3 regions of the Neobacillus sp. DFD-2R genome follow, and region 1 is predicted to be linked to each of the others. Evidence: riboswitches for the same ligand, from Rfam matches in the RefSeq annotation. Region 1 holds a riboswitch; each other region holds the start of a gene.

Region 1 (3,282 bases):
CGTTTGTACGCTTCCGTTTATCCTTTCCACTGGCAGTAACTAAAAATTGCAGTGGATGATCACTTACTTTAATCGCAAGATTACCGCTTGTTCCCATGAACCAATCTCGCTCTGCAAGCTCTTCCTTCACATCAGCCAATTCTTTCCATTTTTCCATTAGCATTTTAGCTCATTCACCTCAATTCTCTTTTTTACCGCTTCAATACAATCATAAAAAGTGCTAAATCCTTGATGAGAAATTCCCCATTCTTCGCATTTTTCTTGAAGCAGATCACGAGCAAGGACAAAATCTGCTTGTTTTGCTGCTTCAAGATCGGTAACAGAGTCACCAATAACAATTTTGAAGTTTTCATCACGATTTTCCAATTTTCGAATGATACTTGGTTTACAGCAGCCACAACCATTTCTGCACAATGAATCACATTCATAGGGCCATAGAATTTTTATTTCGTTTTGAGAAAAATCGGATCTATTGCAAAAGATGCCATCAAATGGTCCATAGTCTTCCAGAATCGGATAAACAAAAAAATCAATTCCACCGCTTACAATATAGAAGGGAATTTTCTCCGAACGAGTAAATTCAACAAATTCTTTAAAACCGGACCGAATCTTTGCGTTTTTAATCGCAAAATTAGTAACCTCTGTTTTTAAATTACTTGGTATTAACGAAAATAATTTTCCAACTCCTTCACTGACGGAAACCTGCTGTGTGAGGATTTGATCCTTTATCATTTCCCACCCTGAAGGAGCAAATTTTTTCATGATGGCGATAATATTGTCACTTTCCGTAATTGTTCCATCAAAATCACAATAAATCACTGGTTTTGTCATTTTACGTTTACCTCGGCACTTCCCCATAATTGAAGTGCTTTATTAAGCTCTGAGTCGCTCTCAGCAGCCTCCGCTAATGTTTTCCCTTGTAAATTGGCTTCAATCGCTTGCCTGAATGCAAGACCTCCGCCACGGGCACCATCAGGATGTCCATGTACACCCCCGCCGGCGTTAATGACAGAATCAATTCCAAAATCACGTATTAATAATGGAACCAAGCCGGGATGAATTCCCGCAGAAGGAACAGGAAACGCCTGTTTAAAGGAATCTTTCCTTGTTAGCTCATTAGCAATCGACAACGCCTTGTCCTTTTCTAAAGCAACTGTTCCATAAGGTGACGGGAAAAGTGACAAATCAGCGCCGGAATACCGAAGGAGCTTTCCGAGCAATAATGAAGATGATATACCATAATGGGACGAAGAGGTTAATGCCCCGCTTACAGCAGGATGTGCCATTAAAGGTATGGCAATTTCATCGTCTTCTCTTAATTCCTGCAAAACATCCAGGCCATATGAAAATACATTGAATAATAGAAGGTCTGCACCAAGCTCCACAGCCTTTCGAGCTTTTTCTTTTAGTTTGGAGGTTCTGCCGGTAAGATTCACAGCATACAACGTTCGATGTCCTGTCTGATTGTAAACTTCTTGGAGGACCTTGTTCCCCTCAACAATTCGGTTTTCAAACGGTGTAAGTTCATTTTCAAAAAGTATTTCATCATCCTTAACAAAATCAACGCCACCGTATGCTTGCTGTTTAAGCTGCTCTACTAGGAATCCTAAATCCTTACCGAGTACTCCTTTAAAAATACTCATTAAAAGCGGTCTGTCATAAACCCCCAGTTTTCTTCGCAGACCGTCAATACCGTATCTTGGTCCAGGGAAACATTTTTTTAATTCCTGATCAAACTGTAAATCAAGCAATTTTATTTTTCCATCCAATGAAAGTTTTCCAAAAACAGTCGTTAGAATCGCGGGTAAATCGGTTGAAAAATTTATGGTAGGGTATGCGATGGTAATAATCGCTTGATTTTCTTTTTCTGAAAGCACTTCGATTGAAACGACTCTTCCTTTATGCTTTCGTAATTGGTTTTGTTCCAGTTCGGGCAAATTGGTCCAAGACCCTACAGTTAATCCTAAAGCAATTTCCTCCGCTTTTTTGTCTGGATTTTTTTCGTCGTGTATAAGATATGTGGCAATTAATTCAGACATTCTTAATCAACTTCCTTTCAAATAAAACATAAAGAAAACTCGCCGACTGGCAAGCCCAAAAGGGCGAAGACAGAGGCGTAGTTGCACTTATGCGTTTTTAGAATTTATGGAATAGTTTCTAAATAGCGAAAAAAACCTCTTCGACAGGAAGAGGTTAGCATTACAAACTAACATCTTCTCATCTTTCAGCCTTTCGCTGCAAGAATTAGCACCGTGCTTAACATTAGGTTAAGTCGGTTGCCGGGCTTCATCGGGCTGGTCCCTCCGCCTGCTCTTGATAAGAAAACATCGTATATATTCACTTTAACAATATATTTAACTTTATTTTGAATTATCCCAAAAAAAGAATATTCCGTCAACTATTTTTTGAAAATTTCTAATGAACTCATTCTTTCGATAGCTTCACTTAACCGTTTCTCAGATGTCAATAAACCCACCCGAACAAAACCTTCTCCGAATTCACCGAAGCCAATTCCCGGTGCAACCATGATATGTGCTTGTTCAAGAAGAATGTCGGCAAATTCCTCAGATGTAAGACCATTAGGAACCTTTAACCATGCAAAAAATGATCCTTTTGGTGCCTTAACATCCCAACCAATCGTACGGAGTCCGTCAATCAAGATGTTTCGTCTCCGTTCATAAAGCTCATTTAATTCCCTAACACAATCCTGTGGTCCTAATAATGCAGCTGCAGCAGCTTCCTGAACAGCTCCAAATATGCTTACATAAAGGTGATCCTGTAACAGCTCAATGGCAGCTATAACACTTTCATTACCTACCGCAAAACCAACACGCCATCCTGCCATATTGTACGTTTTTGATAGAGTATAGATCTCGATTCCAACTTCTTTAGCACCATCAATTTGCAGAAAGCTTAGCGGTTTATTACCGTCAAAACCAATAGCTCCATAGGCAAAATCATGGATAACACACACATCATTTTCCCGTGCAAGCGCGACAGTGTCTTCAAAAAACTCTCTGGTAGCCGTAGCCCCTGTTGGATTATTCGGATAATTGAGGAACATTAATTTTGCTTTAGATAACTCTTCTTGAGAAAGTTCATTATAATCCGGTAAGAATTCTTTTTCTTCTTTTAGCGGCATTGTAACCATTTCAGCTTTAGCAAGCGCAACCCCGGACCAATAATCGGGATAGCCCGGGTCTGGAACAAGGATCGTGTCGCCAGGGTTCAATAGGCATTGAGGAATTTCCACTAACCCGGCTTTTCCTCCAAACAAAATCG
Region 2 (3,282 bases), 1.1 Mb from region 1:
GCACCGGAAGAAAGAGAACGTGGTATCACAATCTCTACTGCACACGTTGAGTATGAAACTGATAACCGTCACTATGCACACGTTGACTGCCCAGGACACGCTGACTATGTTAAAAACATGATCACTGGTGCTGCGCAAATGGACGGCGGTATCCTTGTAGTATCTGCAACTGATGGCCCAATGCCACAAACTCGTGAGCACATCCTTCTTTCTCGTCAAGTAGGAGTACCATACCTTGTTGTATTCATGAACAAATGTGACATGGTAGACGACGAAGAACTTCTTGAATTAGTAGAAATGGAAATTCGTGATCTATTAACAGAATACGACTTCCCTGGTGATGATACTCCGGTTATCAAAGGTTCTGCTCTTAAAGCATTAGAAGGCGATGCTGCTTGGGAAGAAAAAATCTATGAACTTATGACTGCTGTTGATGAGTTTATCCCAACTCCAACTCGTGACACTGATAAGCCATTCATGATGCCTGTTGAGGATGTTTTCTCTATCACTGGTCGTGGAACTGTTGCTACAGGACGTGTTGAGCGTGGTGTAGTTAAAGTTGGTGACGTAGTTGAAATCGTAGGTTTCACTGAAGAACCAAAATCTACAACTGTAACAGGTGTAGAAATGTTCCGTAAGCTTCTTGACTTTGCAGAAGCAGGAGACAATATCGGTGCTCTTCTTCGTGGTGTAGCACGTGAAGATATCGAACGTGGTCAAGTATTGGCTAAACCAAAGTCAATCACTCCACACACTAAGTTTAAAGCACAAGTTTACGTTTTATCAAAAGAAGAAGGTGGACGTCATACTCCATTCTTCTCAAACTACCGTCCACAATTCTATTTCCGTACTTCTGATATCACTGGTATTTGTATGCTTCCAGAAGGTACTGAAATGGTTATGCCTGGCGACCACATCGAAATGACAGTTGAACTAATCGCTCCAGTTGCAATCGAAGAAGGAACAAAGTTCTCAATTCGTGAAGGCGGACGTACTGTAGGTTCAGGTTCAATTACAACAATTCAAGAATAATTATTTACTATTAAAAGCAGGTGGGTGTAGATCCACTTGCTTTTTTATTTTTAGCGAAAATGGTTTATTTTATTTACTATAAGAAATATCTAGCTCTAGCGCCAATACAAGGCCTAGAGCTTTTTGTATCGTTTAGGAAACTATAAAATAATTTGGTGCGGATAACTTGGAAAATTATCTGACTTTACCTCAGTCGAGCCGTACCAATCCTGTCGTGCGCTAACCGGGCGCTTGCGCCTTTTGTTCTTAGGACTTTTTTAACAATTTATGAAAAAGCCAGAAAATTTTAAAATAACAGATTGACATTTATACATAATGCTGTTAAATTTAATTAAACCGATATATTAACTAGGGATTAAACTCCTTAAAGAATTTTGTTTTTATTAAAAATGAATACTTATCCAGAGAGACGGAGGGAATTGGCCCTTTGATGTCCGGCAACCTACAAATAGTAAGGTGCTAAATCCAACAAAATGTGAACCATTTTGAAAGATAAGGTAAAAATATTACCTAAACAGTCTTTCCGAAATGGGAAGATTTTTTGTTTAACAAGGGAGGGACTTGTTTGGGAAAAGAAGACTTGCTGGAACCTGTTTTTGCACGGCTTAAAGAGTTATTAACAGATTTAAAGTTTGGTTCGATAACGCTTGTCGTACAGGACGGAAAGATTATTCAAATTGAAAAGAATGAAAAAGTAAGGTTGAAATAAAAAGTGCTGACTAGAAAACTAGAGGCAGTTTTAACTGCTTGGTTATAACTGTTTTTTTTATTGCCTTAAAGAAATGGGGGAAGTTAGCTTGACTGAATTGTTGACTTATCATACGTTTGATTCGTTTTCGCCGCCTTTGTTTGCAATGAGTGATGAAACAAAAGGCGCTCTCGAAGTATTAAGATGGGCATATCAGCATTACTCAGAAGATGAGATAACATATGCATGCAGTTTCGGGATTGAAGGTATTGTTTTAATAGATTTGATCTCAAAGGTAAATGACAAAGCAAGGATCGTATTTCTTGATACAGGGGTTCATTTTGAGGAGACTTATCAGTTAATTGAACAAGTAAAACAAAAATATCCAAACCTTAGAATTGAATTAAAAAAGCCTGAACTTACACTTGAACAGCAGGCATTGGAATATGGGGATGAATTATGGAAGCGTGAGCCTAATAAGTGCTGTGAAATGAGAAAGGTCATTCCGCTTAATGAAGTCCTATCCGGCGGGACGGCATGGCTTTCAGGATTAAGAAGAGAACAGTCAGAAACAAGGAAGAACACCGAATTTTTTAATTTGGACAGTAAATTTAAATCAGTAAAAATTTGCCCACTCATCCATTGGACCTGGAAGGATATTTGGAGATATGCTCACAAAAACCAGCTTCCATACAATATCCTGCATGATAAGGGCTATCCAAGTATTGGATGTAAAACTTGTACTGCACCCGCTTGGAATGAAGAAGATCTTCGTTCGGGAAGATGGTCCGGTAAAGGAAAAACTGAGTGCGGACTGCATGGATAAGAGGGGACGTCAATGACACTTACTTATGCAGCATGTGCAGTTGCCTTGTTTTTTGCCTTGAATATTGGTGCTAGCGGTGCCGCAGCTGCCATTAGTATCCCTTACGGCTCAGGTGCACTTCCTAGTCGGAAAATAGCCTTGCTTATCTGCGGCATTGGTATTTTTGCCGGTGCTGTAATCGGAGGCAGTGAGGTGGTTAAAACAATTGGGAGCAACCTTATTCCCCACACGTTTTTAACCGTAAAGGTTGTTTTGATCATTCTTTCATCTGCTGCTTTATCTTTATTTCTCGCTAATATTTTAAGTATTCCTCTTTCAACAAGCGAAATTACCGTTGGAGCTGTGGTGGGGGTAGGAATAGCCTATCGTGCCTTATTTATTAAAAATATTATGGTGATCGTTGCTTTTTGGTTTATCATACCGATTATTGGTTTTACTTTAGGGTTTATATTTGGAAAACTGATTCAGCGAGTACAAAAAAAATACCCTAAGCTAGAAACAGGGAAAACAAAAGGCATTCTCTCACTATTTGTGATCATTGTTGGTTTTTTCGAGTCCTTTTCAGCGGGAATGAACAATGTTGCCAATGCAGCAGGGCCAATCGTCGGAGCCGGAATATTGACAGTCAAAGCCGGCATAATCATCGGCGGTTTGATTATTGCTCTCGGTGCCATTCTCCTTGGAAAAGGTGTGTTACAAACAAATGCTAAAAAAATAACAAGCTTCTCCCTTTTAG
Region 3 (3,282 bases), 2.2 Mb from region 1:
CAACGGCAAGTCCTGCGACGACATCACTGTGACCGGACAAAAATTTAGTGGCACTATGCAGCACAACATCTGCGCCAAGCTCCAATGGTTTTTGCAGGGCAGGAGTTAGAAAGGTATTATCGACATAGGTTAATGCCCCAATTTCCTTTGCTAATTCGCATATTGCTTTGATATCCGTTACCTTCATTAACGGGTTGGATGGTGTTTCGACATAAAATGCTTTTGTATTTGGCTGAATCGCCTGTTTTACTTCATCTATATTGGTCATATCGACAAAGGTATGCTCAATTCCGAATCTCGTCAGAACCTGTGTAACCATCCGAAACGTACCGCCGTATACATCTTCGGTAATAACCATGTGATCACCTTGAGAAAGAAGAAGAAAAGCGGTTGAAATGGCGGCCATTCCTGATGAAAAGGCAAAACCTTTAGTGCCGCCTTCTAATTCGGCAATCACATCCTCCAACGCTTCTCTTGTTGGATTTAAACTGCGGCCATAATCATATTTACCAAACTGATCGAAATCCGCTTGGTGGAAGGTGGATGCATGCTGGATCGGTACACTTACTGCCCCAGTAGCAGGATCAACCTTGTGCTTATTATGAAGGAGTCTTGTTTCAAATGTATATTCACCCATTATGCAATCACTCCTTCTTTAATTTTGGCAAATGCCTGTTCAAGATCCTGTTTAATATCCTGTGAGTCTTCAATTCCAACGGAGAAACGCAATAAACGATTGCACACTCCTTGTTGGATTCGTATCTCTTCCGGTATATCAGCATGTGTTTGTGTTGCCGGATAAGTAATGAAGCTTTCCGTACCGCCAAGACTTTCAGCAAAAGAAATGAGAGATAAACCTTGTAGGAACGGATTCACCCAAGATTCATCTTTGATCCGGAAAGAAAGCATTCCGCCTTTTCCAGGATAAAGGACGTCAGTTACACCGTCATGATTAGAAAGATATTCAACAAGTTCCTTCGCATTTTTCTCATGTCTTTCCATTCGGAGGGCTAGTGTTTTCATTCCGCGCATGACCAGCCAAGAATCGAATGGACCAAGAACTCCACCTGCTCCGTTGTGATATAATGCCAGGTCTTGACAAATTTTTTCACCCTTCGCAACAATCAGCCCGGCAAGGACATCATTGTGTCCGCCTAAGTATTTAGTGGCACTATGAATGACAATATCGGCACCAAGTTTGATTGGCTGCTGGAGGAGTGGAGTATAGAAAGTATTGTCAACAATCAGCAAGATTCCGTGTTTCTTGGCAATTTTTGAAATAGCGGAAATATCTGATTCCTGCATGAGGGGATTGGTCGGAGTTTCAAGAAAGATGGCCTTTGTATGAGGAGTAATCTTACTTTCCACTTCGTCCGGACAACACGTATTCACATATTGAGTCTTTAAGCCCCATTTTTTAAAACCTTGCTCTAACAAACGGTAGGTACCGCCGTATAAATCTTCACTTATTAACCATTCATCTCCGGATTGGAATAATGAAAGAATCGTATAGATGGCTGCCATTCCCGAGCTGCAAGCATAACCTTGGTCCCCATATTCCAAATCGGCAATTGCTTTTTCAAGGAGCTGGCGAGTCGGATTTCCTGTGCGGCTATAGTCAAAGCCCGTTGACTGGCCAATCCCCTCATGACGGTAAGCCGTTGAAAAATAAACAGGTGGGTTTACAGTTCCTGTTGCGGTTTCACTGCGATTTCCAATTTGAGCAAGCTTCGTTTCAATTTTATACATGTCATCCACTCCCATTTTTTAAAATAATAATAAAAAAAAGCCTTCTTATAAGAAGAAGACTTTGTCTGTTCGGACCGTTCAGTCATTCTTCTTATCTCGCAAATTACCTAGAATTTGCAGGACTTAGCACCTTTTCAATGAAAAAACCATTGAAGGTTGCTGAGGTGTCTTCGGGCCATTCCCTCAACCTCTCTTGATAAGAAAGCAATATTTAGATTATTTATAAAATTTACTACAATTTCGCGGGGGTGTCAATTGGTTTTTTATTTTTCTCAATGGCTGATTCAAGATTAGAAAATTATGAAAAAATTTAAAGTTAATTTCCAAGAAAGATGTTGACACTAATATTAAGAGATGATATTTTTAATCTACAAGGTGTTCTTAATAATGAACTATATTGAACAGTAAATTGTCATGTAGAATCCAAATGAACATTGTCATAAAAAGCAAGAAACATAGATTTACATGGTTTTATAACAATGAAATAATAGTTGGTAATAAGGGAGAATCATTGTGAATGAACCCTTATCGATTAACTATGGATTGCGTGTTCTGTTTAAAGAACTACAAGCTGGTAACGTTCTATATTTTAATACTACATATAAATTATTTAAACTACATACAGTTTATTTCATGCTTGGCAGGAGGAAAAGATGAGTGCTATTGCTGGTATTTATCATTTGAACGATGAACCTATTAATCTAGAACATGGCAGGCGGATGATGAAAGATTTGGAGAAGTATCCGGCTGATGATGTTCAAATATGGCATAGTGACAAAGTCTTTCTTGGCTGCCATGCCCAGTGGATCACACCTGAATCGATTGGTGAAAAGTTGCCTAACTATGATCATGATAGGAAGTTAGCCATTACGGCTGATGCGATTATTGATAATCGTGAGGAATTGTTTGAAAGACTGCAGGTCAAAAAATCTGATAGAAAAACAATAACAGATAGTGAACTTATTCTTCTTTCCTATGATAAATGGGGAGAGGATGCACCGAAGTATTTAGTTGGCGATTTTGCTTTTATGATTTGGGATGAGAAAAAACAACAATTTTTTGGAGCCAGGGACCCTTCGGGATATCGAACACTTTATTATTATTATAATCAATCCAAACTAGCATTTTGTACAACTATCCAACCGTTATTGTCCCTGCCGTATATTGAAAGGAAATTAAATGAAAACTATATTGCTGAGTTTTTGGCAATTACGGGAATGATTGATACTGTAGATGCTCGTATGACGCCTTATTGCAATATAGATCAAATACCACCATTTCATTCAATTACTATTATTAAAGATAAAATAAAGTTAACTAAATATGGTGTTTTTACTCCTAGTGAGCAATTAAAACTAAAATCAGATGAAGAGTATGTTGAGGCATTTCAAGAGGTTTTTCAAAAATCAGTAAACTCTCGGCTAAGAACTTATCGTAATATTGGTTCATTTTTAAGTGGGGGTTTAGATTCAGGAGCTGTTGTTGGTTTTGCTGCAAAAGAATTGAAAAAGGAAAATAAGTTATTACATACAT

What was found. Region 1 has a riboswitch for S-adenosylmethionine ahead of mtnW (2,3-diketo-5-methylthiopentyl-1-phosphate enolase). Riboswitches for the same ligand answer to the same signal wherever they lie in the genome.
Region 2: another riboswitch for S-adenosylmethionine. It lies ahead of AC3ANV_RS26820 (YezD family protein); the one in region 1 lies ahead of mtnW (2,3-diketo-5-methylthiopentyl-1-phosphate enolase).
Region 3: another riboswitch for S-adenosylmethionine. It lies ahead of AC3ANV_RS04775 (methionine biosynthesis PLP-dependent protein); the one in region 1 lies ahead of mtnW (2,3-diketo-5-methylthiopentyl-1-phosphate enolase).

What each region holds. Positions count from the first base shown of each region.
Region 1 covers NZ_CM173228.1:4,276,142-4,279,423, forward strand. Annotated here, with positions in the region: gene AC3ANV_RS21395 (methylthioribulose 1-phosphate dehydratase) at 1-163, opposite strand, end outside; gene AC3ANV_RS21400 (2-hydroxy-3-keto-5-methylthiopentenyl-1-phosphate phosphatase) at 157-831, opposite strand; gene mtnW (2,3-diketo-5-methylthiopentyl-1-phosphate enolase) at 828-2,039, opposite strand; SAM riboswitch class I at 2,215-2,323, opposite strand; gene AC3ANV_RS21410 (aminotransferase class I/II-fold pyridoxal phosphate-dependent enzyme) at 2,399-3,282, opposite strand, start outside.
Region 2 covers NZ_CM173228.1:5,329,099-5,332,380, reverse strand. Annotated here, with positions in the region: gene tuf (elongation factor Tu) at 1-1,032, shown strand, start outside; SAM riboswitch class I at 1,427-1,531, shown strand; gene AC3ANV_RS26820 (YezD family protein) at 1,616-1,741, shown strand; gene AC3ANV_RS26815 (phosphoadenylyl-sulfate reductase) at 1,839-2,546, shown strand; gene cysP (sulfate permease) at 2,559-3,282, shown strand, end outside.
Region 3 covers NZ_CM173228.1:987,958-991,239, forward strand. Annotated here, with positions in the region: gene metC (cystathionine beta-lyase) at 1-637, opposite strand, end outside; gene AC3ANV_RS04775 (methionine biosynthesis PLP-dependent protein) at 637-1,749, opposite strand; SAM riboswitch class I at 1,838-1,952, opposite strand; gene AC3ANV_RS04780 (lasso peptide isopeptide bond-forming cyclase) at 2,403-3,282, shown strand, end outside.